2 regions of the Williamsia phyllosphaerae genome follow, and region 2 is predicted to be linked to the other one. Evidence: riboswitches for the same ligand, from Rfam matches in the RefSeq annotation. Region 2 holds a riboswitch; the other holds the start of a gene.
The links. Region 2 has a riboswitch for cyclic di-AMP ahead of IEV93_RS13085 (C40 family peptidase). Riboswitches for the same ligand answer to the same signal wherever they lie in the genome.
Positions count from the first base shown of each region.

Region 1: it holds a riboswitch for cyclic di-AMP, as region 2 does, so the genes downstream of both, IEV93_RS17455 (transglycosylase family protein) here and IEV93_RS13085 (C40 family peptidase) in region 2, are expected to answer to the same signal.

Region 1 covers NZ_BMCS01000002.1:761,563-776,361, forward strand. The annotation lists gene IEV93_RS17420 (MFS transporter) at 1-407, shown strand, start outside; gene IEV93_RS17425 (DUF2771 family protein) at 415-993, shown strand; gene IEV93_RS22690 (cold-shock protein) at 1,213-1,635, opposite strand; gene IEV93_RS17435 (hypothetical protein) at 1,865-2,074, shown strand; gene IEV93_RS17440 (flavin reductase family protein) at 2,071-2,580, shown strand; gene moaA (GTP 3',8-cyclase MoaA) at 2,691-3,722, shown strand; gene IEV93_RS17450 (MoaD/ThiS family protein) at 3,754-4,002, shown strand; cyclic di-AMP (ydaO/yuaA leader) riboswitch at 4,311-4,492, shown strand; gene IEV93_RS17455 (transglycosylase family protein) at 4,500-5,111, shown strand; gene IEV93_RS17460 (molybdenum cofactor biosynthesis protein MoaE) at 5,360-5,797, opposite strand; gene IEV93_RS17465 (MogA/MoaB family molybdenum cofactor biosynthesis protein) at 5,797-6,276, opposite strand; gene moaC (cyclic pyranopterin monophosphate synthase MoaC) at 6,269-6,778, opposite strand; gene IEV93_RS17475 (hypothetical protein) at 6,782-6,967, opposite strand; gene IEV93_RS17480 (helicase-associated domain-containing protein) at 7,027-9,384, shown strand; gene IEV93_RS17485 (DNA repair helicase XPB) at 9,435-11,087, shown strand; gene IEV93_RS17490 (LppU/SCO3897 family protein) at 11,099-11,884, opposite strand; gene IEV93_RS17495 (LppU/SCO3897 family protein) at 11,944-12,759, opposite strand; gene IEV93_RS17500 (LppU/SCO3897 family protein) at 12,861-13,469, opposite strand; gene IEV93_RS17505 (pyridoxal phosphate-dependent aminotransferase) at 13,541-14,701, shown strand; gene IEV93_RS17510 (alpha-ketoglutarate-dependent dioxygenase AlkB) at 14,772-14,799, shown strand, end outside.
Region 2 covers NZ_BMCS01000001.1:2,785,945-2,800,743, forward strand. The annotation lists gene qcrA (cytochrome bc1 complex Rieske iron-sulfur subunit) at 1-327, opposite strand, end outside; gene qcrC (cytochrome bc1 complex diheme cytochrome c subunit) at 369-1,289, opposite strand; gene ctaE (aa3-type cytochrome oxidase subunit III) at 1,357-1,968, opposite strand; gene IEV93_RS13060 (hypothetical protein) at 2,049-2,546, shown strand; gene trpD (anthranilate phosphoribosyltransferase) at 2,621-3,682, shown strand; gene IEV93_RS13070 (Lrp/AsnC family transcriptional regulator) at 3,724-3,999, opposite strand; gene IEV93_RS13075 (DEDD exonuclease domain-containing protein) at 4,059-5,897, opposite strand; gene IEV93_RS13080 (hypothetical protein) at 6,141-6,365, shown strand; cyclic di-AMP (ydaO/yuaA leader) riboswitch at 6,476-6,676, shown strand; gene IEV93_RS13085 (C40 family peptidase) at 6,693-7,280, shown strand; gene IEV93_RS13090 (C40 family peptidase) at 7,515-8,531, shown strand; gene IEV93_RS13095 (hypothetical protein) at 8,582-9,901, shown strand; gene IEV93_RS13100 (glycosyltransferase family 4 protein) at 9,910-11,028, shown strand; gene IEV93_RS13105 (AMP-dependent synthetase/ligase) at 11,041-12,849, opposite strand; gene IEV93_RS13110 (hypothetical protein) at 13,001-13,402, shown strand; gene IEV93_RS13115 (SRPBCC family protein) at 13,409-13,846, shown strand; gene IEV93_RS13120 (ArsA family ATPase) at 13,870-14,799, shown strand, end outside.

The DNA.
Region 1 (14,799 bases), on a different contig from region 2:
CGATCCTCTTCGCCGCGCTCGCCGCGTTGGTCGCCTCGGGGACCAGCGCGATCGGCAAGGTGTGCCTCGACTCGTCGATCCAGGACGACCTGCCCGAGGAATCGCGTGCGTCGGCGTTCGGGCGGTCGGAGTCGGTACTGCAATTGTCGTGGGTGTTCGGTGCCGCGCTCGGGGTGTTGCTGCCACCGACACTGTGGATCGGGTTCACCGTCGTCTCCGTGCTGTTGGCTCTCGGGTTCGCGCAGACAGCCATCACCAATCGCGGTTCCACGCTCGTCCCCGGCTTCGGCGGCAAACGTCCCGACCAGGCGATGCCGACCGGCAGCATCCGCATGGACCCACACATGACCCGCCCCAGACCGTCGCATCCCGACACCCGCGTCGACACCCACGAGAACGGATTCTGACCGCACCGTGTTCACCCTCAAGGCAGGCGAGAAGAAGTTCCTCGCCATCGCCACCATCGTCGGTTTCCTGTTCGTCGCCGTTGTCGGCACCGCGGTCACTCTCCTCGTCCTCAACAACGACGACGAAGAGGTGCCGTACCTGCAGGCGACCACCGGCAAGTCCCTCGTGCACGTCGAGCCGACCATCCTGTGCGAGATCGACCTGTCGAACTGCAAGAAGGGTGCCGAGGGCACGTTCGCGCCCCGCGTCCCGGTGCCCGCCGGGAAGTCGATCATCGTGGCGCTCTCACGCGGCATCTTCGACGCGCCGTGGGCCCTGACGCTGGAGTTCCTGACGCCCAGGGGTTTCGAGCAGCAGCCCCCGGAGTTCTACGGGCCGGACGAGAAGTACTCGTTCACGGTCCGCTCGACCAAGGAACGTCTGCTGACCAACATCGAGGTACGCCTGCCGTCCGGCCGTACCGACACGGCAGGGGCACCGATCACCCGAGGCTTCTGGTCGATCAACACGCTGCCCGAGGGCACGCAGGTGCCGCAGGCGTTCATGGCAACCAGCGGTGTGGAGCTTCAGCCCTACAACGGTTAGAACTCGCCCTGCCTCGCCCGACTGTGCTCGAGTTCCGGGGTGCCCGCTACACGCGCTGACTGTGTGGAAACGGTCGCCGAGTGTGCTCGCAGCGGTACGTGACATGCCCACGAGACAGCGCACACTCGACGATCGGCTTCCGCACCGTCGGCGGCTTTTTTGCCGACCACCGCACGAGTTTCACACGCTGACGGTGCGGAAGCCCCGCAGTCAGCAGACCTAGTGCTCGAGCTCCTTGGCGACCGCACGAACGACCTCGGAGATGCGCTGCGCGGTCTTGCGATCCGGGTATTTGCCGTGGCGTAGGTCGGGCTGGATCTTGTTCTCGAGCAACGTGATCAGATCGGCGACCATGCCGTGCAGCTCGTCGGGCGAGTGGCGCTTGACCGGCTCACGAGCCGCCGCGGCAGCCTCGCGCGCGTTCTTCGCGACGCTGGGCGCGGGCTCGAGCACCGTCACCGACAACGCCTGCGGACCACGACGGCCCGCGGCCATGCCGAACTCGACACGCTGCCCGGGCTTGAGCGCTTCGACCCCGCCCGCGAGGGCGCTCGATCGAACGTAGACGTCCTCGCCGTCCTCCTGGGACAGGAAGCCGAAGCCCTTCTCCGCGTCGTACCACTTCACCTTGCCGGTTGGCACCGAACTCACCCTCAACTTTTGTCTGTGTCGGATCGTGCCGCGATACGTCGACGACGAACCACGGCACGAATAAAGCGCCCGACGTGGCGACCTGGGTCCCACACGTCGGAGCGCTACGGGACCATTCTACGCAGGGAATGTCCAGGTTTTTACGCGACCGAGCGGCCAGGCGCCCGCCGCGTGGAGTTCGGTTGGCAGGCGCGGCGTCCCCTGCTCTACCGTCATCGGTATGCCTGGACAACCCGGGGATCGTCTGCTGCACGCAGCTCTGGTCCTGTTCGCGATCGGCGTCGTCGCCATCGTCACGATGTTCGCCTACCCCGCCCTCGCCGACGGCGACCGTGCCCCCATCGGGGTCTACCTCCTCACGCTGGGGACCCCGATCGGCTTCGTTCTGGCCATCGTGTTCGCATTGCGGTCGGGTCGGAGGCAGCGATGAGCGCCGACCACATCGATCTGGCCCCGGGCACGGACGGCGACGCCCTGCGCGCCGCCTACAGCTGCTTCCCGTCCGGCGTGGTCGCGGTGTGTGCGCAGATCGACTCCGCGCCGGTGGGCATGGCCGCGAGTTCGTTCGCGACCGTCTCCCTCGACCCACCGTTGGTGTCGCTGTGCGTGCAGCACACGTCGAGCACCTGGCCGAAACTGCGAGATGCGCCCCGGATCGGCGTGAGCGTCTTCGCGGCCAGCCAGGATCTGCTCTGCCGGCAGCTCGCCGGATCCGCCGAGCACCGTTTCGACGGCATCGCCCCCCAGGTCAGCGACAACGGCGCACTGTTCATCCCGGGCGCGGCCGCGGTGCTCTCCTGCAGTCTCTACAACGAATTCCCCGCGGGCGACCACAACCTCGTGCTCCTGGAGATCGAGGCGCTGAGTGCGGACCCGACGATCGAACCGCTGGTGTTCCACGCGAGCACCTTCCGAGCCCTCGAGGCGCGCGCCTGATCGGCACCCGTCAGTAGGCTGGGGACATGACAGCCATCGCCCTGGGTATGCCCACGGGCATACGACGTGGGCCGGACCCGGATGACGCCGACGTGTCGGGCACATCCGGTATGCCCACGTCGGGACCGATGGTGGACACGTTCGGTCGGACGACGCGTGATCTGCGGGTCTCGCTTACCGATCGCTGCAACCTGCGCTGCACCTACTGCATGCCGGCCGAGGGACTGGACTGGCTGCCCCGGTCGGACGTGCTCGACACCGCCGAGCTGGTGCGACTGATCGGGATCGCCGTCGGCGACCTGGGCGTGACCGCCATTCGCTTCACCGGCGGCGAACCCCTGCTGCGCAAGGATCTCCCCGAGATCATCGAGGCCGTTGCGCGTCTCGATCCGCGTCCCGAGATGGCCGTCACCACGAACGGGCTCGGACTGCGTCGCCACGCGTCCCGACTGGCCGCGGCCGGCCTCGACCGCGTCAACGTCTCCCTCGACACGCTCGATCGCGACCGGTTCGCCGCCATCACCCGCCGTGACCGCCTCGACGACGTGCTCGACGGGTTGGCGGCCGCGCGTGAGGCCGGACTGTCCCCGGTGAAGATCAACGCCGTCCTGAGCCCCGACGGCGGACTCGACGACGCTCCCGCGCTGCTGCGGATGTGCCTGGACAACGGCTATGCGTTGCGGATCATCGAGCAGATGCCCCTCGACGCCGGACACACCTGGTCACGGTCGGACATGATCACCGCCGACATGGTCCACGAGCGGCTCTCCCGCGAATTCGACCTCGACGCCGACCCGCGACCACGTGGTTCGGCCCCCGCAGAGACCTGGGTCGTACGGGGCCATCGGATGCCCGGACGCGACGGTGCGATGGTCGACGCCCGGGTGGGCATCATCGCCTCGGTGACGCGACCGTTCTGCGGCGATTGCGACCGGACCCGGCTCACCGCGGACGGCGCGCTGCGGACCTGCCTGTTCTCGACAACCGAGACCGATCTGCGCGGCCTCGTGCGCGGCGGTGCCGACGACGCCGAGATCGCGATGGCCTGGCGACGGGCCACCTGGGGCAAGCTACCCGGTCACGCGATCAACGACCCGTCCTTCCTACAGCCGACACGGCCGATGTCGGCCATCGGCGGCTGAGATGACCGTCGAGGCCACCACGAGTTCGGTGCTGCGCATCGAGGTCCGGTTCTTCGCCGCCGCCAAGGCCGCGGCGGGTCGCGCGACCGATGTCGTCGAACTCCCCCACGACGCCACCGTCGGCGATCTGGAGACCGCCCTCGGCACGGACAACCCCGACCTCGCGCGCGTCCTGCTCCGCTGTTCGTATCTGCGGGATTCGATGGCCGTCCGCGACCGCGACAGGGCGCTCGCACCGTGCTCGTTGGTCGAGGTCCTGCCGCCGTTCGCCGGCGGCTGATCACTCTTCTCTGCGACCGCGTTGCGCTCTGCGAAACTCGTATTCCCACCTGAGGACGTCATCCGTTCGGATGAGGTGTGGCGTTGGTCACATCACAGAAGGGTCACAGGGAGGACACGAACTTGCTGTCAGCCCCGTGGCCTGCGGGGACGCACGGGTACTCGCCGAGACCAGCTCGCGACACTTGAAATCCTTTGCGCGACGAACGTATGACACGTACGCGAGGACCACGTAGCGTCTGCGACGGCTGCACCTGCTGCCACACCCGAAACACAAACTCCCCGTCCTCCGCGCCAAACCTCGTTCCGTGGACAGGGTCACCGATCACGAATTCAGGAACGAGGACGGGGGACCCACATCTCCTTTCGAGAACCGGGATCCCGGCGAGTCATCGCCGAGATCCCTTGGGGTGAAGCTCCACCTGTGGAGCCGGGCAACCTCTCAGCCCGAACCCGACAGCTCACTTCGTAGGCGCGTGGAGAGAGGAATACCTGTATATGTCCGGACGTCATCGCAAGCCGACCTCCACCACCCGTACCGTCGCCCGCGTAGCGGTCACCTCCGCTGTCCTCGGCGGCGGCGCCAGCATGCTTCTGGGAGTCGGCAACGCAGCTGCAGCCACCGATTCCGAGTGGAGCCAGGTCGCTCAGTGTGAGTCAGGCGGCAACTGGGGTATCAACACCGGTAACGGCTACCAGGGCGGGCTGCAGTTCAGCCCCAGCACCTGGGCCGGCCACGGTGGTACCCAGTACGCCCCCTCGGCCAACCAGGCCACCAAGGAACAGCAGATCGCAGTGGCCGAGAAGGTCCTCGCGGGCCAGGGCAAGGGCGCATGGCCGGTGTGTGGCACCGGGCTCGGCGCACCGACCCCCCGCAGCACCACCCCGGTCGACCTGCCGAAGCTGCCGAGCGTGAAGGCACCGGAGCTCAAGACCCCGGAGGCACCGGCCGCTCAGTCCGAGGCCAACAAGAAGGTCGACGAGGCACTCGCCGAGCAGAAGGTCGACCCCGCGGTCACCGCGCTCTGGGAGCAGGCCAAGAAGAGCGGCGTTCAGCTCGACGACGGCCAGCTCGCGCTGTTCAACCAGTTCAAGGGACTGCTGCCCTGATCTGACGCACTGCGTCGATCACACAGACGAAGGACCCCGCACGAGGACATCTGTCCCGTGCGGGGTCCTTTTCCAATTCCCGGGCCGCCGAGCCTGAACACGCCCCGACCGTGCCGTAAACACCCGTCGATCGTGCCGTAATCACCCGTCGAGCGTGCCTAAGAGCTCCGCCCGGGCGACCAGCGCACGCTCGACGGGTCGTTTCGGCACGTTCGGCGGGGTGTTTCGGCCCGCTCGGCGGGAGGGCGTCAGGCCGAGCCGACCCATTCGTCGCTGCCGTCGGCGAAGATCTGGTGCTTCCAGACCGGTAGGGCGTCCTTGACCGCGTCGACCATCCGCGCGCACGTCGCGAACGCCGCACCGCGGTGATCGGCCGCGACGGCGACGACCAGAGCCGCGTCACCGATCTCCAGGTCGCCGACCCGATGCGACACCGCGACGGCGCGTACCCCCTCGGCGGTCGCGGCGACGTCGGCGACGACACGGGCGATGACCTCGCCTGCGCTCGGATGGGCGGTGTAGTGGAGCGCGCCCACGTCCCGACCGCCGTCGTGGTTGCGTACCGCGCCCACGAAGTCGACGACGGCTCCCGCGGCGCCCTCGGACGCCGCCTCGACCGCGGTCCGGTGCTCATCGACATCGAGCGGCGCCTCGGTGACCATTGCGCGCACCACGACGGCGCCCATCAGTGATCGCCGCCGGCGATCTGGTCGAGCGCGTGGGTGAGGACCGGCTCGATCACGGCCAGTCCGTCGCGGACCCCACCGGTCGACCCGGGGAGGTTGACGATCAGGGTTCGCCCGGCGAGACCCGCGACCCCGCGCGAGAGGATCGCCGTCGGCACGGCATCGGATCCGGCCGCGCGGACCGCGTCGGCGAGTCCGGGAATCTCGCGATCGATGACCCCGCGGGTCTGTTCGGGGGTTCCGTCGGTCGGACTCAGCCCGGTGCCCCCGGTCGTGATGATCAGCGACACCCCCGCAGCGACACCGTCGCGCAGCTGCGCCCCGACCTCGTCGCCGTCCGGGACCACCGAGACCGCGTCCACCGCGATGTCGTGCGCAACCAGCCAGTCGGCGATGACGGGTCCGGTGCGGTCCGGGTAGGTGCCCGCCGCGGCGCGCGTGGAGGCGACGACGACGCGGGCGGTGCGCCGGCTAGTCACGGGTCCAGTGTCCGTGCTTACCGCCGAACTTCTCGACCAGACGCACGTCGTCCATGCGGGCGCGCGGATCGAGGGCCTTGACCATGTCGTGCAGGGTGAGTCCGGCGACGGCGACCGCGGTGAGCGCCTCCATCTCGACCCCTGTGCGGTCGGTGGTCTGCGCGGTGGCGGTGACGGCGATGCTGTCGGCGGCGATGTCGAAATCGACGCTGACCGACGACAGTGCCACCTGATGGCACAGCGGGATCAGATCAGGTGTGTGTTTGGCGCCCATGATCGCGGCGACGCGGGCGGTGGCCAGCGCATCACCCTTGGCGAGGGTGCCGTCGGACAGGTGACCGACGACCTCGGCGGTCGTGCGGAACGTCCCCGCGGCGACGGCGGTCCGATGGGTCACCGACTTGCCTCCGACATCGACCATCCGGGCCGCGCCCGAGGGATCGATGTGTGTCAGACCGCCCGTCGACTCGCCGTCAGGGCTCGTCGACTCGGAGTCGGGCACCGATCAGCGGTTGACGTGGGTCTCGGGGTGCACGTACGAGAGGTGCTCGACGGGCAACGGGAACTCGACGTCCCCGAACGGGGAGAGCGCACCGGAGATGCTCGCCGCGAACTCCGACACCGCGTGCTCGTGATCACCGTCGTCCGACTGGGGCCAGCCGTTGTCGACATACCGCTTCTTTTCAGCCACGGGCTCATTCTGCCATGACCCCCATCTGGTCGGTGTCACAGCCAGATAAGATCGCTTCGATGAGTTCTGACGATCGTCCCGGCACGGGCGCCGGCCCCGAGCGTCACGTGGGTCTGGCCCAGGACCTGGCCGGTCGCACGGACGAGCAACTCGTCGAACTGCTCCTCGCCCGCCCCGACCTCGCGACTCCCCCACCGACGAGCACCGCGGTCCTCGCGCAGCGGGCGCTGGCCGGTCCGTCGATCAGCCTGGCCGCCGAAGACCTCGACCTGCTCGCCGCCGCGGTCATCGAGCAGGCGATCACGGCGACCACCGACGCCGCACACCGCACGATCCTCGCCCCGACGTCGGCGAAGGCCGTCCTCTCCGCACTTGCCGGCCGAGCCGACAAGGACGACATCCGCGAACGCATCGCGTTGCTGCGCAGCCGTGCACTGCTCTGGGGTCCAGATTCCGCCCTCGAGACCGGCTCGCACACCCCGAGTGCCCTCTCGACGAGGGCGATGCACCTGAACGGTCCGCTCTCGACGATGACGCTGGCCGAGATCGCCGACGTGCTGGCGGGACTCAGCGATCGGGAACGCGAACTCATCGAGACCCTCGCCACCGGTTCCGCGTTGGGGCGCACCCGCGACGCCGCGCCCGACGCCGACCCGGCCCGCCCTGTCCCGCACCTGATCTCACTCGGACTGCTCGCCCGGGTGGACGACCAGACCGTCGAGCTCCCACCGGTCCTCGGTCAGTTGCTGCGCGGCGAGAAGCCGGCCGAGCCGAACGACCTGCGCGCACCGGCGCTCGTCCCGGCCGACACGACCCGCAAGTTCAAGGCGGCCGACGTCGAGGCCGCGGCCGGCGGTGAGGCCCTCGAACTCCTGCGCCATCTCACCGACACCGTCGAGGTCCTCGGCCGGTCGCCGGCGCTCGTGCTGCGTGCAGGCGGGCTCGGGGTCCGCGAGATGCGACGACTGTCCAAGGCAACCGGAATCGACATCGTCCGGCAGGGTTTCGTGATCGAGCTGCTCGCGGGCGCCCGTCTGATCGACAACGGGTTCCCCGACCCGCCGATCGACAGCGGCGAGACCGCGTGGACGCCGACCGTGACCGCCGACCAGTGGCTGCACCAGCCGCCCGAACGTCGGTGGTACGCCATCGCCGACGCGTGGATGACGTTGCCGCGCCGGCCGTGGCAGATCGGCGAGGACAGCGCCGAGGGGTCGGCGATCCCGTCGTTGGCGGGTGACCTCTATGACGTGCAGGCCCCGGTCGAGCGCCGGATGTTGTTGAGCGCGTTGGCCACAGGTACCTCCGGCGTGTCGGTCGACGTCGACTCCCTGGCCCGTCTGATCGGCTGGCGACACCCGCGGTGGCAACGTCGGATGTCGCGACGACTCATCGACGCGACCCTCGAGGAGGCCCGGTCGCTCGGACTCGTCGCCCATGGCGCGCTCACCGCTGCGGGACGGGCCATCATCGCCGACCCGGCCACGCAGAACGGCGATCCGGAGAAGGCGGTGTCGACGGTGATGGGGCGCGCGTTGCCCGACCCGATCGACTTCTTCCTCACCCAGGCCGACCTGACCGTCACCGCACCCGGACCGTTGACACCGGAGCTCTCCGCCGAGCTGGCCCTGGTCGCCGACCTGGAATCCGGTGGTGCGGCGTCGGTCTACCGCGTCACCGATTCGACGGTGCGTCGCGCGTTGGACACCGGCCGCACCGGGACCGAGCTCACCGGCTTCTTCACCGCGCATTCGAAAACCCCGGTTCCCCAGTCACTCGAATACCTCATCGACGACGTCGCCCGCCGACACGGCCAACTCCGCGTCGGCGTCGCCTCGGCGTTCATCCGGTGCGAGGACCCCACGACGCTCGCGGCCGTTCTCGCCTCCCCGGTCGCGGAGACGCTCGCCCTGCGTGCGCTGGCCCCGACCGTCGCGATCTCCCAGGCCTCACTGAAGACGGTGCTCGACGAGCTCCGCGCGGCCGGGTTCGCCCCGGCCGGCGAGGACAGCTCCGGCGACCTCGTGGATCTGCGTGAGCGCGGCGCCCGGGTCCCGGCCCTGCGGGCGGTGCGCCGGTCGCCGCGCCGACCGGTCGCGAGCCCCGAGCAGATGACGACCGTGGTGTCCCGGATGCGCACCCAGGACGCCGCGGTCTCGGCCGTACCGTCGGGAGCGACGGGCAACTCCGTCCGCGCCGGCGGCGGCGAACCGGCGACGGCGCTGCTCCAGCTCGCGATGCGGGTGGGCCGCAAGGTCCGCATCGGTTACGTCGACGCGCACGGCTCGGCGAGCCGCCACATCGTCGTCCCACGTCTCGTCGGCGCAGGTCAGCTGATCGTCACCGAGGACGACGGCCTCTCCGACCAGCACTACGCCCTGCATCGGATCACCTCGGTGGAGCTGATCGAGGAGTAGCCGTCGGGGACGCGGCGACGCGGTGTCACAGAACCGTGGACAATGGACAGGTGACCGAAGGCCCACTGATCGTCCAGTCCGACAAGACCCTGCTCCTCGAGGTCGACCACCCGCGAGCCGCCGAGGCGCGTGCCGCCATCGCGCCGTTCGCCGAACTCGAGCGCGCCCCCGAACACGTGCACACCTACCGGGTGACGCCGCTCGCACTGTGGAATGCCCGTGCCGCGGGCCACGACGCCGAGCAGGTCGTCGACGCTCTGGTCAGCTTCTCCCGCTACGCCGTGCCGCAGCCCCTGCTGATGGACATCGTCGACACGATGGGACGCTTCGGCCGACTGCAGCTGGTCAAGAGCCCGGTACACGGACTGATCCTGGTCAGCTACGACCGCGCGGTGCTCGAGGAGGTGATGCGCCACAAGAAGATCGCGCCGATGCTGGGCGCGCGTATCGACGACGACACGATCATCGTCCACGCCTCCGAGCGTGGACACATCAAGCAGATCCTGCTCAAGATCGGCTGGCCCGCCGAGGACCTCGCGGGCTACGTCGACGGCGAGGCCCACCCGATCGAGTTGGCCGAGACCGACTGGGAGCTGCGCGATTACCAGCAGATGGCGGCCGACTCGTTCTGGGCCGGCGGTTCGGGCGTCGTCGTACTCCCCTGTGGTGCGGGCAAGACGATGGTCGGCGCCGCGGCGATGGCCAAAGCCGGTGCCACCACCCTGATCCTGGTGACCAACACCGTCGCCGGTCGGCAGTGGAAGCGCGAGTTGGTCGCGCGGACCTCGCTGACCGAGGAGGAGATCGGTGAGTACTCCGGTGAGCGCAAGGAGATTCGTCCGGTCACCATCGCCACCTATCAGGTGATGACGCGTCGCTCCAAGGGTGAGTACCGCAACCTCGAGCTGTTCGACTCCCGCGACTGGGGTCTGATCATCTACGACGAGGTCCACCTGCTGCCCGCACCCGTCTTCCGGATGACCGCCGACCTCCAGTCCCGTCGCCGCCTCGGCCTCACCGCGACGCTCGTGCGCGAGGACGGGCGCGAGGGTGACGTGTTCAGCCTCATCGGACCGAAGCGCTATGACGCGCCGTGGAAGGACATCGAGGCGCAGGGCTGGATCGCCCCGGCCGACTGCATCGAGGTCCGGGTCACCCTGACCGACGAGGAACGTCTGCAGTACGCCGTCGCCGAGCCGGAGGAGAAGTACAAGCTCTGCTCCACCGCCCACACCAAGGTCAACGTGGTGAGGTCCATCCTGGCTCGCCACGAGGGGTCGCCGACGCTGGTGATCGGCGCCTACATCGATCAGCTCGAGGAACTCGGGGAGGCGTTGGGCGCGCCGGTGATCCAGGGGTCGACGAAGAACAAGGACCGCGAGATCCTTTTCGAGCAGTTCCGCCGCGGCGAGGTCTCGACCCTCGTGGTGTCGAAGGTGGCGAACTTCTCGATCGACCTACCCGAGGCGTCTGTCGCGGTGCAGGTCTCGGGAACCTTCGGTTCCCGTCAGGAGGAGGCCCAGCGACTGGGCCGACTGCTGCGTCCGAAGAAGGACGGCGGACAAGCCCACTTCTACTCGGTGGTCTCCCGCGACACCCTCGACGCCGACTACGCCGCGCACCGTCAGCGTTTCCTCGCCGAGCAGGGCTACGCCTACCGGATCACCGACGCCGACGATCTGCTAGGGCCGGCGATCGGCTGATCCCCGGCGGATCAGGACGACGCGGGGGCCAGGCAATACGACACCGGTTCCGGCACCGGGAAGGCGAGGACCCGTCCCGTCGGGCAGAAGTTGGGTGACGTCGTAGACTGCTGGTCGAGGACCTTCACGATCACCTCCGTCGATCCGGACGGGGCGGAGCAGTCCGACTCCTTGACCCCGGACAGGGCCGCATCGTCCTGAGCGGGAAAGCTGTAGCACTTCCCCACCCGGAAATTCGGTGCGAGACACAGCTTCCCGAAGTCGGGGGACGTGATCTGCGCGAAGTTCTCCCCCGCGCACGGCAGTGATGTCACCGAGAACTTCTGGACCACCTTGAAGGTGAACGACGAGTCACTGCAGCTCGCCTGCTTGGGGGTGAGGGCGGCGTTCTCGCCCGAGACGGTGATGCAGTCGCCCACCGACACGTCCTTGTCGGTCGAGACGACATCGTCGGCGAGCACTGCTCGGGCCCCGGCCAGGATCAGTGCGATCGCGATGACCACACCGACGATGATCCAGACGATCCGCTTGCTCGACTTCCGCGGCGGGGGTGGTGGCGGGCCACCGAACGCCGGATAGGGGTTCGGACCGAAGCCACCGAGGCCGGGCGCCGGGTACCCGGCCGGTGGCGGACCGAAGCCGGGTGGCGGCGGACCGTAACCGGGTGGTGGGGCGTGACCCCCGGGCGGCGGGCCGTAGCCAGGCGGCGGTGGGCCGTATCCGGGAGGTGGTGGACCGTATCCCGGCGGCGGGTACTGCGGCCCGTTCTGATCTGGACGGTTCTCGGGCCCCACCATGGTCGCACTCCGCTCTCGTCGGCCGTTCGGCGTCGGCTCACGGTAGCGGACACAGCCGGTCACTGCGTGGGCAACACCTCGGCGCAGTAGCTCAGCGGCTTCGGCAGGTCGAACGCCAATGACTGCCCGGAGCACGATGACACATCGGTCGAGTCGGTGCGGTCGGTCACCCGCACCACCTCGGCACCGGATGACGGATCGGGCGACGAACAGTCGACGATCTTGAAGTCGGAGAACGAGCCGGTTGACGACGGGAACTGGTAGCACTTGCCGACCGTGAGATTCGGTACGAGGCAGAGCTTTCCCTTGTCTTTTTGTGTCAACGACGAGTACTTCCGGTCCTGGCACGAATCGGTGGTGTTCTCGAGTTTCTGGGCGACGATGAAGGTGAAGGCACTCGAGTCGCACGGCGTCGACTTCGGTTGCGCATCCCCCCTTTCCTCGGTGACCGAGATGCAGTCCCCGACGGACGCGTCGTCGATGTCGTTGATGTTGTCCCTGGTGGCGATCACCGCGACGACGATTATCGCGATAATCAGGACGATGATCACCCCGAGCGCGATGAACAGCAGCTTCTTGCGGGAGCGTTTCGGCGGCGCACCGTAGGCTCCCGGAACCCCGGTGGCGTAGGCAGGCATGCCGCCGGGTCCGCCCGGCGGCGGGAACTGTTGTCCACCCGGCGGCGGGTAGAACGGGGGTTGGCCACCCTGCGGCGGGAACTGTTGCCCGCTCACAGGCGGGTAGGACGGAGGTTGTCCACCCGGTGGCGGATACGACGGAGGCTGGCCACCCGGCGGCGGGTACTGCGGTGGTTGTCCACCCGGCGGCGGATATTGGGGGCCATCCTGCTGTGCGGGATCGTCGGGGGATGTCATCGGTGTTCTCCGCTCGCTCGGTAGGCGATACAACGCGCGAAGATTACCGCGCATATCGCCCATCGGCGACCGTTATCGCAGGTTGAGCGCGCGCACGATTCTCAGGCGGGGATGTCGGAGGCGGGCGCGTAGCAGTAGCCGACGGGCCGGGGCAGCGCGAACGACACCGAGGCCTCGGACTCGGCGCAGTCCGGGTCCGACGTTCCGTCGAGCCGTTTGGTGATCTCGAGGATCGGGTGGCCACTGCCCGAAGGCGGCGTCGCACAGCTCCGTTCGCGGTACGTGGCGTCCGGATCCGTCGCCCGGGGCACCTCGTAGCAGTGGCCCGCGCGCCAGTTCGGCGCCAGACAGAGGATGCCGCCGCCCTCGAACGAGATGCGCGAGTAGTCGTTGGTCGCGCAACGGACTCCGGACTGCGACGACCTGGACGCGACATAGAACGTGAAATCGTCGGAATCGCAGTCGGCCGTCCGCGCTTTCACCGTCCCCTCGCCCGTGGTGGTGACGCGGACGCAGTCTCCGGCCGACACATCGGTGGCGTCGGTCACCAGGGTGCGCGCGGTGAGGGCGAAGACGACGGCGATGGCCACGGCGAGCGCGACGATGACGGCCAGCGCGACGAGCGGAGCCCGGAACGGGTGGCTCCGCCTCGGGGGCAACGGCGCGCCCGGAGGCGGGCCGTACGGGTACGGATTCGGCGGTGAGGTCATCGGATTCGACAGTATCGAAAGACCGGCAACGACGCCCCGGGCGGTCCCGTCGATGTGACAACCTGTGATCCATGCGCACCGTCACGCGACTGGCTCCGTTCGCCACCACGATCTTCGCCGAGATGTCCCAGCTGGCCGCCACCCACGACGCCATCAACCTCGGTCAGGGGTTCCCCGACACCGACGGACCGCAGGCGATGCTCGACGCGGCACGGGGCGCCATCGCCGAGGGCCACAACCAGTACCCGCCCGGTCCCGGCATCCCCGCGCTGAGGCAGGCCGTGGCCGACCACCAACTGCGCTGCTACGGACTCGAATACGATCCGGCCTCCGAGATCCTCATCACCGTGGGCGCGACCGAGGCGATCGCCGGATCGCTCGTCGGGTTGGTCGAGGCCGGTGACGAGGTGGTGATGATCGAGCCGTACTACGACGCCTACGCCGCCGCGACCGCGATGGCCGGCGGCGTCCGACGCACGGTTCCGCTCGTCGCCGACGGCGACGGGTTCGTCCTCGACCGCGACGCGCTGGCGAACGCGATCACCGACGCCACGCGTGTGCTCATCGTCAACAGCCCGCACAACCCGACCGGCACGGTGCTCGGCGACGACGACCTGGGTGCCATCGCCCGGGCCTGCATCGATCACGACGTCATCGTCATCAGCGACGAGGTCTACGAGCACCTCGTCTTCGACGGCCGCGCCCACACGACGATCGCCGCACTCCCCGGGATGCGCGAGCGCACGCTGCGGATCTCCAGTGCCGCGAAGACGTTCAACGTGACCGGCTGGAAAGTCGGGTGGGTCAGCGGGCCCGCCGATCTCGTCGCGGCCGCCCGCACGGCCAAGCAGTTCATGTCCTACGTCGGCAGCGGACCGTTCCAACCGGCCATCGCCGTCGCCCTGAACACCGAGATGGACTGGGTGCGCGAGTCCTGTGCCTCGCTGTCGGCCAAGCGCGACCTGATCTCCGGCGCCCTGCGCGACGCGGGCTTCGGAGTGCACCGCACGGAGGGCACGTTCTTCGTCTGCGCCGATCCCCGACCGCTCGGATACACCGACGGGGAGCAGTTCTGCCGTGACCTGCCCGCACGGGTCGGCGTGGCCGCGGTCCCGGTCAGCGCCTTCGTCGACCACCCCGAACCGTGGGCACACCTGGTCCGGTTCGCCTTCGCCAAACGCGACGAGGTCCTGCTCGAGGGCGTCGAGCGACTGCGACGCCTCCAGCCCTGACCCGCGTCGGCCCTGCCGCGGACCGTCGAACCTGCTCGCACAGGTGTTCGATCATCGCTACAGTGGGGAGATGAACGCGGTCGGCCTGCAGGGATCTC
Region 2 (14,799 bases):
GAAGGTGATGCCCAACAGCGGTGTGTTCAGCGTGTAGAGGAAGTAGTTCTTGCCGTCCGGCAGGACGAACTCCCAGTGGTTGAACAGGAAGATCACGAAGCACGCGACGGCCAGGATGCCGGCGAGGGCGAACCAGAAGGCGACCGAACGCTCGGCGCGCTTCTCGGCCTTGGTGCCGGGCTCGGCGAACCGGTCGCGGCGGTAGATGATCTCGACACCGTCGAGGTTCGTACCGAGCTTGACCAGGTCGTCGTTGGACATCTTGTCGAGCTCGTCACGGGTGAACGACGGCGGGTTCTTCGTGCCCTCGGCCTTGTCGGGGGTCATCTTCTCGTCGTCGTCGGAACCCGACGGCTTCTGCGCGTCACTCATGATCGCGATCCAATCCACATCGCTGCGGCGACAACCGCGATGACTCCGACAACCCACATGGCCATGCCCTCGGACACCGGTCCGAAGCCGCCGAGTGCGTAGCCGCCCTGCGGCTTGGTCTCACTGGCGTACTTGACGTAGCCGATGATGTCCTTCTTCTCGTTCTCGGTCAGCTGCCGATCGGAGAACTTGGGCATGTTCTGCGGGCCGGTGAGCATGGCCGTGTAGATCTGCTGCTCGTTGGCCGGGTCCAGGGTGGGCGCGTACTTGCCCGAGGACAGCGCTCCGCCGCGACCGGTGAAGTTGTGGCAGGAGGCGCAGTTCAGACGGAACAGTTCGCTGCCGCGTCCGATGTCGGATCCGCGCAGCTCACCCTGTGCCTTGACGGGGTAGCCGTCCTCCATCTTCACGGTGCCGTCGGTGTTGTGTTCGTAGACCACCGAGGGGCCGCCACCGACGGACTGCACGTAGGCGCCGAGCTGATCGGTCTGTGCCTCGGTGAACTTCGGTGGCTTGCGGGCGGCCTGGGCCTCGCCGCGGACGGCGGGCATGCGGCCCGATGAGACCTGGAAGTACACCGACGCGTCACCGACACCGACCAGCGAGGGACCGCGGTCCTGGACACCGTCGAGGTTGCGACCGTGGCAGGTGATGCAGGACGTCTCGTAGAGCTTCTTGCCGTCCTGGATCAGGGCGGCGTTGGTCTGCGCATCGGCCGTGGCCACCTGCGGCGACGGCGTGATGACGGTCGCGAGTCCTCCCGCGACGAGCAGGCCCGCGAGCAGGAGCAGGGCACCGGTGGCGCGCCTGCGGAGCTTGCGACGGGATTTCGCCCGCTTGGGATCGGTCCGCGCGGTGTCGACAGCGGGCCGGTCGGCCGAGTCGTCCGCCTGCACGGGCGGGGGAGAAGAACTCATCTCTGCTCTCTCTGATGGTTGCTGATTGGAGCGGGTGACGTGATCCACCGGGCTGCGGCGGAGTGGGTCACCGGATGAAGTAGATGGTGGCGAACAGGCCGACCCACACGATGTCGACGAAGTGCCAGTAGTACGACACCACGATCGCCGCGGTGGCCTGGGCGGGGGTGAACTTGCTGAGCTTGGTTCGCACCAGCAGGAAGATGAACGCGACGAGACCGCCGATGACGTGCAGGCCGTGGAAGCCGGTCGCCATGTAGAACACCGAGCCGTACGCGCTCGAGGAGAGCGTCGTGCCCTCGTGCACCAGGTGGTAGTACTCGTAGCCCTGTCCGGCGACGAAGAACGCCCCCATGACGAAGGTGAGGATGTACCAGCGGCGCAGGCCGAAGACGTCGCCGCGCTCGGCGGCGAAGACGCCGAGCTGGCAGGTCACCGACGAGAGGATCAGGACCGCCGTCACCGGGATGGCGAGGAAGAGATTCAACTCCGTCGGCTCCGGGGGCCAGTTACCCCCGGAGTTCGCTCGTGCCACGAAGTACATCGCGAACAATCCCGCAAAGAACATGAGCTCACTGGACAGCCAGACGATGGTGCCGACACTGACCATGTTGGGACGGTTCAGAGAGTGCACCCTCGAGGTGATGGCTGTGCCCGAGGTACCTGCAGCGCTAGTCACGAAATCAAGTATGACGGTTCGTAGTATCTGATGACTACTCGGGTCGGGAAAAAGTTCCGACGGAAATGAGAGGCACGGTCATGACGCGAGACCTCAACGGACACGAGGTTCCCACCAGCCGTGTGCGGCGCCTGCTCGGACGTCTCGGCGGCGGGGGCTCGGCGGACGCAGAACTGACCGCCGCCGACCCCGATCTGATCGTCGTCGCGGAGAGCTTCGACGACTCCGCGGCCAGCTCAGCGGTACTGGAGGACTCGCAATGGCGCAGCGCCGAGCAGGCCGTGGTGCGCCACATCCTCACCGTTCCCGAGGGCCGTGTCGACGAGGCCGTCGCCACCGCGGCCCAGGACGGCTACGAACGGGTCGACGTCTCCGGGCTCAGCGGGGTCGCCCAGGGGGCGGGCGTGTCGGGAACGGGGGCCACCGGGGTGGCCGAACACACACTGTTGGGGTTGGCCAGACCACAGCTCGTCGACGCTCTGCACTGCTCGCAGGAACGCTCTCGGATGGCCGGACTCGGCGCGCGCCACGACGGGACGGTGCTCGGCTGGCAGGTGTTGCAGCGACCGCCGCACTGAGCTCGCCGCAGACCGGGTCGGCTCGCCGCACTCGGATGTCCGATCCCGTCGGCCTACGAATACGCTGCACTCCCATGGACGCGACCTGGCCGAACATCCTGGGCACCCTCGTCGACGGGCGGGATCTCTCGGCCGACGACGCCCGGTGGGTGATGAACGAGATCATGTCCGACAACGCGACCGCCGCGCAGATCGCCGCCTTCGGGGTCGCGATGAAGATGAAGGGCCCGGTCGCCGCTGAACTCAACGGTCTCGCCGCGTCGATGTTGGGGCACGCGGTGCGCGTGCACCTCGATCAACACGCCGTGGACATCGTCGGTACCGGCGGGGACCGGTCCAACACCGTCAACATCTCCACGATGAGTTCGGTCGTCGTCGCCGCGACCGGCGTGCCGGTCATCAAACACGGCAACCGGTCCGCGTCGTCACGCAGCGGTGGCGCCGACGTGCTCGAAGAACTGGGCGTCGCCATCGGGCTGGGCGCGCAGGACGTGGCGCGGTCGGTGGCGCAGGCGGGCATCGGTTTCTGCTTCGCGCCGGTCTATCACCCGGCACTGCGCTTCGCCGGTGCGCCGCGCAAGGAGATCGGTATCCCGACGGTGTTCAACGTCCTCGGTCCGCTGACGAACCCGGCGCAGCCGCGCAGTGGGCTCGTCGGCTGTGCGTTCGCCGACCTCGCGCCGGTGATCGCCGATGCGTTCGCCGAGCGAGGCAACTCGGTTCTCGTCGTCCGCGGTGACGACGGTCTCGACGAGCTGACCATGACCACGACGTCGTCGATCTGGCTCGCCCACGGGGGCACCGTGCGAGCGATGTCGTTCGACCCCACCCGCGTCGGGTTGTCGCTGTGCGCGCCGGGCGCTCTGACCGGCGGTGACGCGGTCTTCAACGCACGCGTGGCCCGGGAGACCTTCGCGGGCGCCACCGGTCCGGTGCGAGACGCGGTGCTGCTCAACGCGGCCGGCGCGATCGTCGCCTACGACCTCGCCGGCGATACGCCCGTCGAACTCGACCCGGGTGCGTTCGACGACGACCTCTACGCGCGGTTCACCGCGGCGATCGCCCGCGTGTCCGAGGCGATCGACTCCGGTGCCGCGACCGAGGTCCTGGACCGCTGGGTGCGCATCACGGGCTGAGCACCACGTCGGATGGTCGACGGCGGGTGGTCAAAGGCAGATCACTCGCCGATGGAGAAGCCGTCCTCGATGTCGGAGCTCGAGTAGGTCTTGAACGCGATGTGCGTGGCCGTGTGACGCACGCCGTCGATCCGGTTGATGGTGCCGGTGACCACGTCGGCGATCTGTTCGTGGTCGCGGACGGCGATCGTCGCGATCAGATCGACGTCCCCGGCGCAGGAGTAGACCTCGCGGACCCCGTCGACGTCGGCGATCGCCTGGGCCGTCTCGGGGATGGTGTGCACGTCGGCGGTGATGAGGACGATGGCCGTGATCATCGGGCCACTGTATGCACCGACGTCCCGGGGCGATGTCCCAACCGCGATGCACCGGTCCGTCAGCCGGCGAGAGCCACCAGCTCGCGCGAGCGGGCGTGCGCGGTCGCCACGGTCCGGCGCCAGTCGCCCCACCGCGCCGCGGCGGCCACCGGCAGCATGAACGGCGCTGTGCTGCAGACGATCCGGGATCCCGGTGTGACCAGCCAGGCGTAGACGAGGGCGGCCTCCTCGGCGGCGGCGCCCCGCAACGGTCCCGGCCCGGGGACCACGGTCTCCGCGGCGAGCGCCAACGACTGCGCCACCTGCATCGGTGCGACCCCGCGCGTGGCCACACCCGCGCTGGCGAGTCGGCCGTGGCGGATCACCGCGAGTTCCCATCCGCCGCTGCCGTCCGGTCTCGCGGCGACGAGCTCCGCTATCCGACACAGGGCGGTGAGGCGTTGGCACCGCTCCAACCCGGCGAGGGTGACCGCGAGGCGATCACGCAGCCGCGCAGCGGTCTCGAACATCTCCGCCGACGCCAGCGTGTGCAGCCGGTCGAGCACGGTCCGCAGCGGCGCGTCGTCGTCTCCGGTCATCAGGGCTGTGGCCCGCTCGACGGCCGGGGTGTAGCCGCCGGCGTCGACCGGGGTGTCCGACGCCGCGTGACAGCCACCGACCGGGCGGCGACCGTCGGCGGTGACCGTGCAGGTGTGGGCCGCGCTCGAGGAGAGTCGACGGGTGCACGACCGCAGGCGGGTGACGGTGGCGATGAGGTCGGCCACCGCGGCGGCGTCTCCGCGGACACGGATCGGCCCGACGGCGACCGTCGTCGGGTTCTGGCTGACCTTGAGGCGGGGGAACGGCTCCTCGGTGAGGCAGACCCACCACCCCCGGTGCGGGGATTTCGACCGACGGTTGTAGGCCGGGGCGTGCGCGGCCAGCAGTCGTAGCTCCCGGACACCCGCCTCGAGGCGATGAGCACACTCGACGTGATCGATCGAGACCGCCAGCGTCACCATCTCGCGCATCCGGGCGCGGGTCTCCGATCCGGTGAAGTACTGCCGGGTGCGGCGTCGCAGGTCGACGGCGGTCCCGACGTAGAGGACCTCGCCGGACGGGCCGCGGAACAGGTAGACGCCCGGACGGGCGGGCAGATGGTCGGTCATCTGCCGTTTGGCGCGCTGCGCGGTGCTCAGCCCCGGCAGGAAGTCGATCAGCTCCCGGTAGCTGTGCACTCCGAGGTTGCCCACCCGCTCGAACAGTGCGTGCATGACCTCCACGGTGGCCCGTGCGTCGTCGAGGGCGCGGTGCGTGGGAGTGGTGGCGACGGCGAAGTGTCGGGCCAGCGCGGAGAGCTTCACCGTCGGTGCCTCGTCGCGGGGGAGCACCCTGCGGGCGAGCTTCACCGTGCACAGCACCCGCCGGAACGTCCAGGGGTGCCCGAGCTCCGCCGCCGCCGCCCTCAGGAAGGACATGTCGAAGCCGGCGTTGTGCGCGACGAGCACGCAGCCCTGCGCGAACTCGAGGAAGGCGGGCAGCACCTCGTCGATCCGGGGCGCCCGGTACACCATCGCCTCGGTGATACCGGTGAGCGCAACGATGTGTTGGGGGATGGCCCGTCCCGGGTCGACCAGCGTCGCCAGTTCGCCCAGGATCTCCCCGCCGCGCACCTTGACCGCCCCGATCTCGGTGATGCGGTCCGTCGCGGCGCTGCCGCCCGTGGTCTCGAGGTCGACGATCACGAACGTCGTCTCGAACAGTGGGGGATCGAAGCCGGCGTCGCCGATCGTGTCGAACGACAGCTGGGTGCCGAGTACGGCCGGATCGCTGGCGTCGTCGACGCTCGGCTCGGTGGTGCCCACGAGGCCAGTGGTGCTGGTGTGAACATCGAGGTCAAGGTGATCAGGGAGACCCATGAGGCGAACACTAGTTCGACCGACTGACACGCCTGATTCCCGAGACCTGCGTCGGGACGTGCGGTTCGACGCCGGTGGGCGTTGTCGGAGGGTGTCGTTAACGTCGCCGACGAGAGCCTCGAGGGCTCGCACCGGGTCCTCGGGCCGGTTGATTCCAGCAACTTCGTAAATGAGATGGAGATCACAATGCAGCTCGACTGCGGGACCTGCCCAGGCCGTCCCCGTGCCTGCGACGGATGCATGATGACGGTGTTCTTCGCGGCCCCCACCACCATAAACGGTGCCGATGGCCCGATCGGCGCCGACGCATCCGCAGCCCGAGAGGCCGATCGTCTCCATCTCGCCATCGACGCCTTCGTCGCGGCCGGGATGGTGGGTGCGTCCGCGCACGACCTGCCCATCGTCCGGGAACACGGTGGTCAGGGAGTCGACGGTCACGAGAACGTGCGCAGACTCCGCGCGAGTTGAGGATTCGAACCACGACGCACCGAAGATGTGTCCCGGTGGACAGATGCGGGCGACGTTTCGTAACCTTTCCGAGACCTTACGGAGTAACCCGCTTCACAACGGAGCGGATCGTCTGGTCGCCGCTCAATCGTCCTGCGGGACGAACCGGGGAACCATCACTTCGGACCACGTCCGATCGGGGTGAATCCCCCTTGTGCCACGCACCGCCGAAGACCCGGTCATCCGGGGCGAGGCAGCAGGCGCAAGCGGGTAGGGCCACTCTTCCGGCCCGAATCCGACAGCTAACTCGGTAGGCGGCTGAGGAAGAACTAGAGGAGAACTCGCTTCGTGGCGAAACACCGTTTGGAACAGCCGAACTCCGGTCTGAAGACAGCACGCAACGCCGTGGTCACCGGCTCGATCGCCCTGGGCACCGTGGCCATGGGAGCCGGCCCGGCACTCGCGGCACCGGTCAACATCCCCGGCATCGGCACCTTCGAGGTCCCCGGCATCACCGAGAAGCAGGTGCCGCCGCAGTTCAAGTCCAAGCCGAAGGGACCGCAGACGTCACCGAACCTGTTCGGCAACGTGGGCGCGACCGGCAAGCGCGCCGCATCGGCTGCGCTGACCCGTATCGGCTCGCCGTATGTCTACGGCGCCGCGGGCCCGACCGCCTTCGACTGCTCCGGACTCGTCTACTGGGCCTACAAGCAGGCCGGCAAGACCATCCCGCGTGACAGCTACGGCCAGCTCGGTGGCGGCACGCCGGTCGCCAAGAAGGACCTGCGCCCCGGCGACGTGGTCATCTTCCTCGGCGGATCGCACGCCGGTATCTACATCGGCAACAACAAGATCGTGCATTCCTCCACCGAGGGTGTCCCGGTCCAGAAGGCCAGCCTGGATTCCATGTCCTTCTACGGCGCACGTCGCTACTGACCGTCGGCGTCGATGCGCGACGTCCGATCCGAGATCGTCGGAAACGCCGAGATCGCTCCCCGTCCCGGCATATCCTTCCGTGGGCGGAGGGGGAGTTCACGCGCCACGATCGTCGATGGTCGGATGGCTGGAGATGTCGGCGGTTCCCGGCAGTGATGGTTTGTCGATGATGTGGGATCGGGTGCAGTGGAAGTGGGGATCGACCAAGTGCGTGTGAATCGAGCGGCAGTGGTCATGCGACTGCTCACGTCGGTGGTGCTGACCACGCTCGTCATCGCGCTGGGGTTCGGATCGTCCGCAGGCGCCGACCCCTCGCCCCGCAGCCCCGACCAGCTGCTGACCCGCTACAACTCGCTCGGCCGCGAAGCCGAGAAATCCGCCGAGGCCATGCACAACGCGGAGATCCAGCTCGCCGCCGGGCGGCGCGCGGTGTCGGAGTCCAAGGCCGGGGTGGCAGCCGCGACCAAGACTCTCGACGGTCTCTCGACCCGGCTCGACGAACTGCAGGGGCGTGTCGACGGCCTCGTCCGCGCCAGCTACCGCGGCGCCCGGGTCAACCGGCTCTACGCCGTTCTCGTCTCCGACTCCCCGCAGTCGTTGCTCGATCAGATGTCCGGACTCGAGATGGTGTCCCGTCAGACCGTGCGGGACCTCAAGGCCTATCGGACGGCCAGCTCGGCCGCGACGAAGGCGCGTGACGCGGCCACGGCCGCGGGTCGCAGAGCAGCTGACGCCGTCGCCGCCGTCGACAAGCGCCGCGCGGACCTCCAGTCCAAGCAGAGTGATCTGCAGCTGCAGATAGTCCAGGTCAAGGCGGTGTACGAGTCCCTCACCGGGAAGCAGCTCGCCGCTCTGCGGGGCCCTGTGATCGATTTCGATGCGTCGTTGGTGGCCAAGGGAACCGCGGCCGAGGCAGTGGCCGTCTCGGCGGCGCTCACCCGCATCGGCGATCCGTACGTCTGGGGTGCCACCGGGCCGGGACAGTTCGACTGCTCCGGCCTGATGGTGTGGGCGTACAAGCAGGCGGGCAAGGTCCTCCCCCGATCCAGTGAGGCGCAGCTCGCCGGCGGAACACCCGTGGCGCGTGACGACCTGAAGCCAGGTGACCTGGTGATCTACTACGCGGACGCCAGTCACGTCGGGATGTACATCGGCGACGGTTACGTGGTGCACGCATCCACGTTCGGTGTCCCGGTCAAGGTCGCCCCGCTCGACGAGGCGGGGCCCTACAAGTCCGCCCGGCGATACTGACCGTGCGGTCCGGGTTCCCTCGGTCGACGCGATCGGCCCGGCGGTTGCGCATGCGTCTCGTCGCCGTCGGCATGGTCGCCGCCACGGTGACCCTCGCGGGCTGCGGGTCGTCGGCGGAACCGGACGCGGGGCCCACCTCGCAGGCCAACGTCTACGAGGACCAGCGCGAGTCCTCGGTCCTCGCCACCCTCGACAAGCTCACCACCGCTCAGCGCGCGGGTGACACCGCCGCGGTCGACGCACTCGTCGATCCCGCGGCCACACCGGAGTTCCGGGCGTCGCTCGAGCAGCAGACCATCAACGTCCAGGCCGCCGGCATGGCGACGTTCCGGTACCGGATCGATCGGACGACGGCCCTCGGCGAGGTCCTCGTGCCCACCGACCTCCAGACGCGTCTGGATGACGAGGGCAGCTCCGATTCATGGATCGCACCGGTCGGGTTGCAGTACGCGCTCGCCGGTGTCGACGAACCACCCGTCGATGTCGTCCGACCTCTGGTCCTGGCCCGCTACGACGACAGCTGGAAGGTCGTCGGCGACGCCGGGCCCATCCAGGGTGAACCGGCGCCCACCCCCCAGTTCTGGGACTTCCCGGGTGTCCGGGCGACGCGCGCGGCCACCGCGGGCGGCGAGTCGGTCGTCCTCGGATACCCGGACAGCGCTGCGTTGGCCACCCGACTGACGGCGTCGTTGCCCGGTGCCGTGGCGGCGGTGAGCGCTTTCTGGGGCACGCAGTGGCCCCAGCGCGCGGTGCTGATCGCGACCGACTCGAACTCTGCGTTCGCGGCCCTGTCGGGCAGTGTGGGAGCCGACTCGAGCGCGGCCGCCGCCGCGACGGTCTCCGCGTCCGCCGATGCGGTCGACGGGTTCACCGAGGGGCAGCGGATCGTGTTCACCCCGGGATCGGTGACCGGACTGGCCGGTCCCGCTCTCGACGTGGTGCTGCGCCATGAGATGACCCACGTCGCGGCCCGCACCAAGACCGCGCCCACCTCGGCCAAATGGGTCACCGAAGGGGTGGCGGAATACGTGGGGCGCAAGGGCACCTACCGGCGTCTGTCCGACGCCGCTCCCGACTTCGCGGCACAGGTCGCCGCCGGGGGCGCCCCTGCCGCGCTGCCGACCGACGCGGCCTTCACGGTCTCCGGTCCACAGGCGCCGATCGCGTATCAGAGCGCCTGGTCGTTCGCCGCCTACGTCGCGGGTGAATACGGCGACGCGAAGCTCCGTTCGCTCTACCTGGCCCTCGCCACCGGCCCCAGCACCGCGGCCGCGCAGGCCGCCGCGATGCAGTCTCAACTCGGTGCGCCCGGTTCCACGGTGCTGGCGGGATGGCGGACGTGGTTGACCGAGCAGGTTCGCCTATCGTGACTCCGGTGATGCACCGGACGTTGTTGATCACCAACGATTTTCCGCCGCGCCCCGGCGGAATCCAGTCGTATCTGCAGAATCTGGTCGACCGACTCCCCGCCGGGCAGATCACCGTCTATGCACCCCGTTGGCGTGGGGACGCCGCCTTCGACAGCGCGCAACCCTATGAGGTCGTCCGCCACCGCACGGGACTGATGCTCCCCACCCCGTTCGTCGCACGCCGTGCCGCTGCGCTCGTGCGTTCCCACGCCATCGACACCGTCTGGTTCGGCGCGGCCGCACCGCTCGCGGTGCTCGCCCCCGCGGTGCGGGCGGCGGGGGCGCGTCGCGTGGTGGCCAGTACCCACGGTCACGAGGTGGGATGGTCCATGCTGCCCGCGGCCCGCCAGACCCTGCGACACATCGGCACCCATGCCGACGTGGTCACGTTCGTCAGCACCTACACCCGTGGACGGTTCGCCGCCGCCTTCGGGGCCGATGCCGCACTCGAGCATGTGCCACCGGGTGTGGACACCGTGCGCTTCGCCCCGAACCCGGACTCACGCAACCGGATCCGGGAGCGGCATGATCTCGGCGACGCCCCGGTGATCCTGTGTCTGTCGCGACTGGTGCCCCGCAAGGGGCAGGACGTGTTGATCGACGCCCTTCCCGCGATTCGGGAGCGGGTCCCGGGCGCCCGGTTGCTCATCGTCGGAGGTGGGCCGTATCGCGAGGAGTTGCAACGACGCGCGCTGCACGCAGGCGTCGCCGATCACGTCATCCTGACCGGCTCGGTCGACTCGGACGACGTACCGGCGTACCACGCGGCCGCCGACGTCTTCGCCATGCCCGCGCGCACCCGCGGACGCGGGCTCGACGTCGAGGGGTTCGGCATCGTCTACCTCGAGGCCTCGGCCAGTGGGATACCGGTGGTCGCCGGAACATCCGGCGGTGCGCCGGAGACCGTGCGCCGCGGGGTGACCGGTGAGGTCGTCGACGGACGCGACGTCGCCGCGGTCGCAGGCACCGTCGCCGACATCCTCGCCGACCCCGCTCGCGCCGCAGCCATGGGTGCGGCCGGGCGCGAGTGGGTCGTCGAGAACTGGCAGTGGCGGTCGATGGCCCGACGGCTCGCGACCCTGCTGTAGCGCAGGGGAGACTCAGCGGCCGTACAGCGCCTCTATCTCGTCGGAGAACTTGTCGGTGATGACCGATCGCTTCATCTTCATCGTGGGGGTCATCTCGCCGGAGGACTCGGTGAAGTCCTCGGGCAGGATCCGGAACTTCTTGACACCCTCGGCGTGGGACACGGTGCGGTTGGCCTTCTCGACCGCCGCCGAGATGACCTCGCGCAGATCGGGATCGTCGACGAGGTCGGCGACCTGCGCCGAGTCCGACTTGCCCGCACCGGACTTCCACTTCGAGAACTCGTCCGGGTCGATCGTGACGAGCGCTCCGATGAACGGGCGACCGTCGCCCACCAGCATCGCCTGTGACACCAGTGGTTCCGAGCGCATCGCGTCCTCGATGCCGGCGGGGGAGACGTTCTTGCCGCCCGCGGTGACGATGAGTTCCTTCTTGCGGCCGCTGATGGTGATGTAGCCGTCGTCGTCGACGCTGCCGAGGTCGCCGGTGTGGAACCATCCGTCGGTCAGCGCCTCGTCGGTGGCCTCCTGGTTTCGCCAGTAGCCGTCGAAGACGACGCCGCCGGACAGCATGACCTCGCCATCCTCGGCGATGCGTACGGTGTTGCCGCCCAACGGCTTCCCAACGGTACCGATGCGCTGCGCGTCGGGTGTGTTGACCGAGAACGCCGCGGTCGTCTCGGTCAGTCCGTAGCCTTCGCAGATCGGCACACCCATACCGCGGTAGAAGTGCCCCAGACGTTCCCCGAGCGGCGCACCGCCGGAGATGGCCAGGCGACACCGTCCGCCGAGGGCGTCGCGGAGCTTGGAGTAGACGAGCCGGTCGAACGCGGCGTGCCGGCCCCGCAGGAGGAGTCCCGGGCCCCCGTTGTCGAGGGCGCGGCTGTACTCGACGGCGGTGTCGGCCGCGGCGTCGAAGAGCTTCTCGCGTGGCCCGCCCCCGGAGTTCTGGCGCGCGGTGTTGTAGACCTTCTCGAACACGCGGGGCACCGACAGGATGAAGTCGGGACGGAATTCGCCGAAGTGCGCCACCAACTTCGGGATGTCGCTGGTGAAGCCCACTTCGGTGCCGCTCTGGATCGCGACGATCGTGATGGCGCGCGCCAACACATGGGCCATCGGCAGGAACATCAGGGTCCGCGAGCCGGGTTGGAGCAGTTCGCGCAGATCGGACTGCAGGACCGCCGCGGTCTCGCTGAGCAGGTTCGAGTGGGTCAGCATGCAGCCCTTGGGTCGACCGGTCGTCCCCGAGGTGTAGATCAGGGTGGCCGGATCCGACGAGGTGACACCGGATCGGCGCGCGGTGATCTCGTCGGCGTCGACATCGGCGCCCTGCTCGGTGAGCTCGGCGACCGCACCGTCGGAACCGGCGGGCCCGTCGATCTGATAGATCCGACGCACCGAGGACAGGCCGTGCTCGAGATCCTCCACGATGGAACGGTGCTCGTCGTTCTCGATGATCAGGGCGGTCGCCTCGGAGTCCTGCAGGATCCAGTCGATCTGTCCGCCCGAGGACGAGTCGTAGATGGGCACCGTCACCGCGCCCGCCGACCAGATGGCGAAGTCGATGATGGACCACTCCGGCCGCGTCGACGACAGCAGCGCGACCCGATCGCCGGCTGCCACGCCCTGTGCGACAAGGCCTTTGGCCACGGCATCGATCTGCGCGGTCAGATCCTTCGCCGTCAGCGGCTTCCAGTCGGACCCGTCGGCGACCCGAAACACCACCTGGTCGGGATCTTTCCCGGCGATGTCGACGATGATGTTTCCGCAGTGGTCATCCGGGCTGATCTCGAATGTCGCGGGCACGCTGTGTTCGCGCATGCCGACCTCCATGGTTGCGATGGCAGACAGGCCGCGATCGGCCCTGACCGCAAGCCTAAGCCTCGCCGGGGTGCCACCGGGGCGAGGTGGACGACGCCGGTCGCCGCGGGAGCGTGTACGACGCGGACGGTCGGTGTGTGAAGCTAGTGCGGTGAGCAGCATCCAGGTCGCGGACGAGACCTTCGTCGCCGCGTCACCCCACGCGGTGCGTGAGGTCCTCGGCGATCGGGCGCACTGGCGGCGCTGGTGGCCCGATCTGACGCTGTCGGTGGTCGAGGACCGCGCCGAGCAGGGCTTCCGGTGGACGGTCGCCGGGGGTGTGGTCGGCACGATGGAGGTGTGGTGCCAGGCCGTTCTCGACGGGTTCGTCCTGCACTACTTCCTGCACGCCGAACCCGATGAGATACTGCCCAGCGGCGGTCGCGCACTCGGCGACCGGTTGGCACACCTGAATCACGATCGCAGGGTGGCCGGGCGGGTCATGTCGACCGAGGTCAAGAATCGTCTCGAGGCCGGCCGTTCGATCGGCGACCCGGCTGCGGGGAGGAACTGAGGTCCGATGGCAGACAGAACCGAGCAGTCCATCGTCATCAACGCCGACGCGGACGCGATCATGTCGGTTATCGCCGACTTCGACCGCTACCCGGAGTGGGTGTCGGCGGCGAACAAGGTGGAGATCATCGATCCCGGCGACGGCAGGCGGGCGAGGCAGGTGCGGTTCACCCTCGACGCCGGCGTGCTGCGCGACACCTACGAGCTGTCCTACACCTGGACCCCGGACGGCAACGCCGTCGAATGGGATCTCGTCAGCAGTGACCTGCAGACCGCCCAGCACGGCCGGTACTCGCTGGTGCAGCAGGCGTCCGGATCCACCAAGGTCACCTACGAACTGATGGTGGACCTCGCGATCCCGATCATCGGTGCCCTGAAGCGCCGGGCCGAGAAGGCCATCACCGACGCCGCGCTCAAAGAACTCAAGAAGAGGGTCGAAGGCTGATCGATCTCGCGCCCATCCACCTCGTGATCGGCCCAGGGGGGGCCGGCGTCTCGACGGTCGCCGCCGCGGCGGCCGTCGCCCCGCCGCGCTCGGGTGACGGCGGGTCCGACGGTCGCACACTGCTCGTCACCCTGGACCGGTTCCGTCAGGCGTCCCGCGTGTTCGGTGTGTATTCGACGCCGGGACAGCCGATCCCGGTGTCGCAGCGCGCGAGTCTGCTCGAGATCGACACCCTGGCCCTGCTCGGTGACGTGTGGGCCCTCCTGCGCGGACCGATGGCGCTGGCCGGCGGCGGCGCGGCGGCGGGGGTCAGCGAGATCGACCCCGACGAGCTGACCGGTCTACCTGGGATCGAACAACTGCTGGCCTGGCGCCGTATCCGCGACGAGGCCGTCTCCGGTGCCTGGGAACGGGTCGTCGTGGACTGCTCGGGCAGTGTGGACGCGGTGGCGTTCCTCGGGGTCGCCGAGCTCGTCGCCGGGTACCTGGAGAAGATCTGGCCCCGACACCGTCGACTGGCGGGCGCATCGGAGAACCCGAAGTTGACCGGGGCCGCGGCCGTGGTCGACGCCCTCGTCGCCGACTGCGAGGACATCATCGGTCTGCTCGTCGACCCGACATGTGTCCACGCGCACCTGGTGGTGCCCCCGGGCGTCCACGGGCGTGAGATGGCGCAGCGACACCTCGCGGTGCTCGCGCTCATGGGGATCTCCACGTCGTCGCTGATCGGTAACCCCGGCGCCGGACGCCCCGGGGACGACGATGCGCTCGACGCCGAACTCGCACGCGACCATCCCGACCTGACAACGGTTGTCGCGCAGCTGCTCTCGTCGCCGCCGCGCACGGTTGCCGCACTGCGCAAGATCGGGGTCGACTTCTCCGACGCGCCCGGACCGCAGGCCGGGTCGCGTGCCGCTGAGGTCGACCGGCTCTCGGGTTCTGGACTGTCCGCG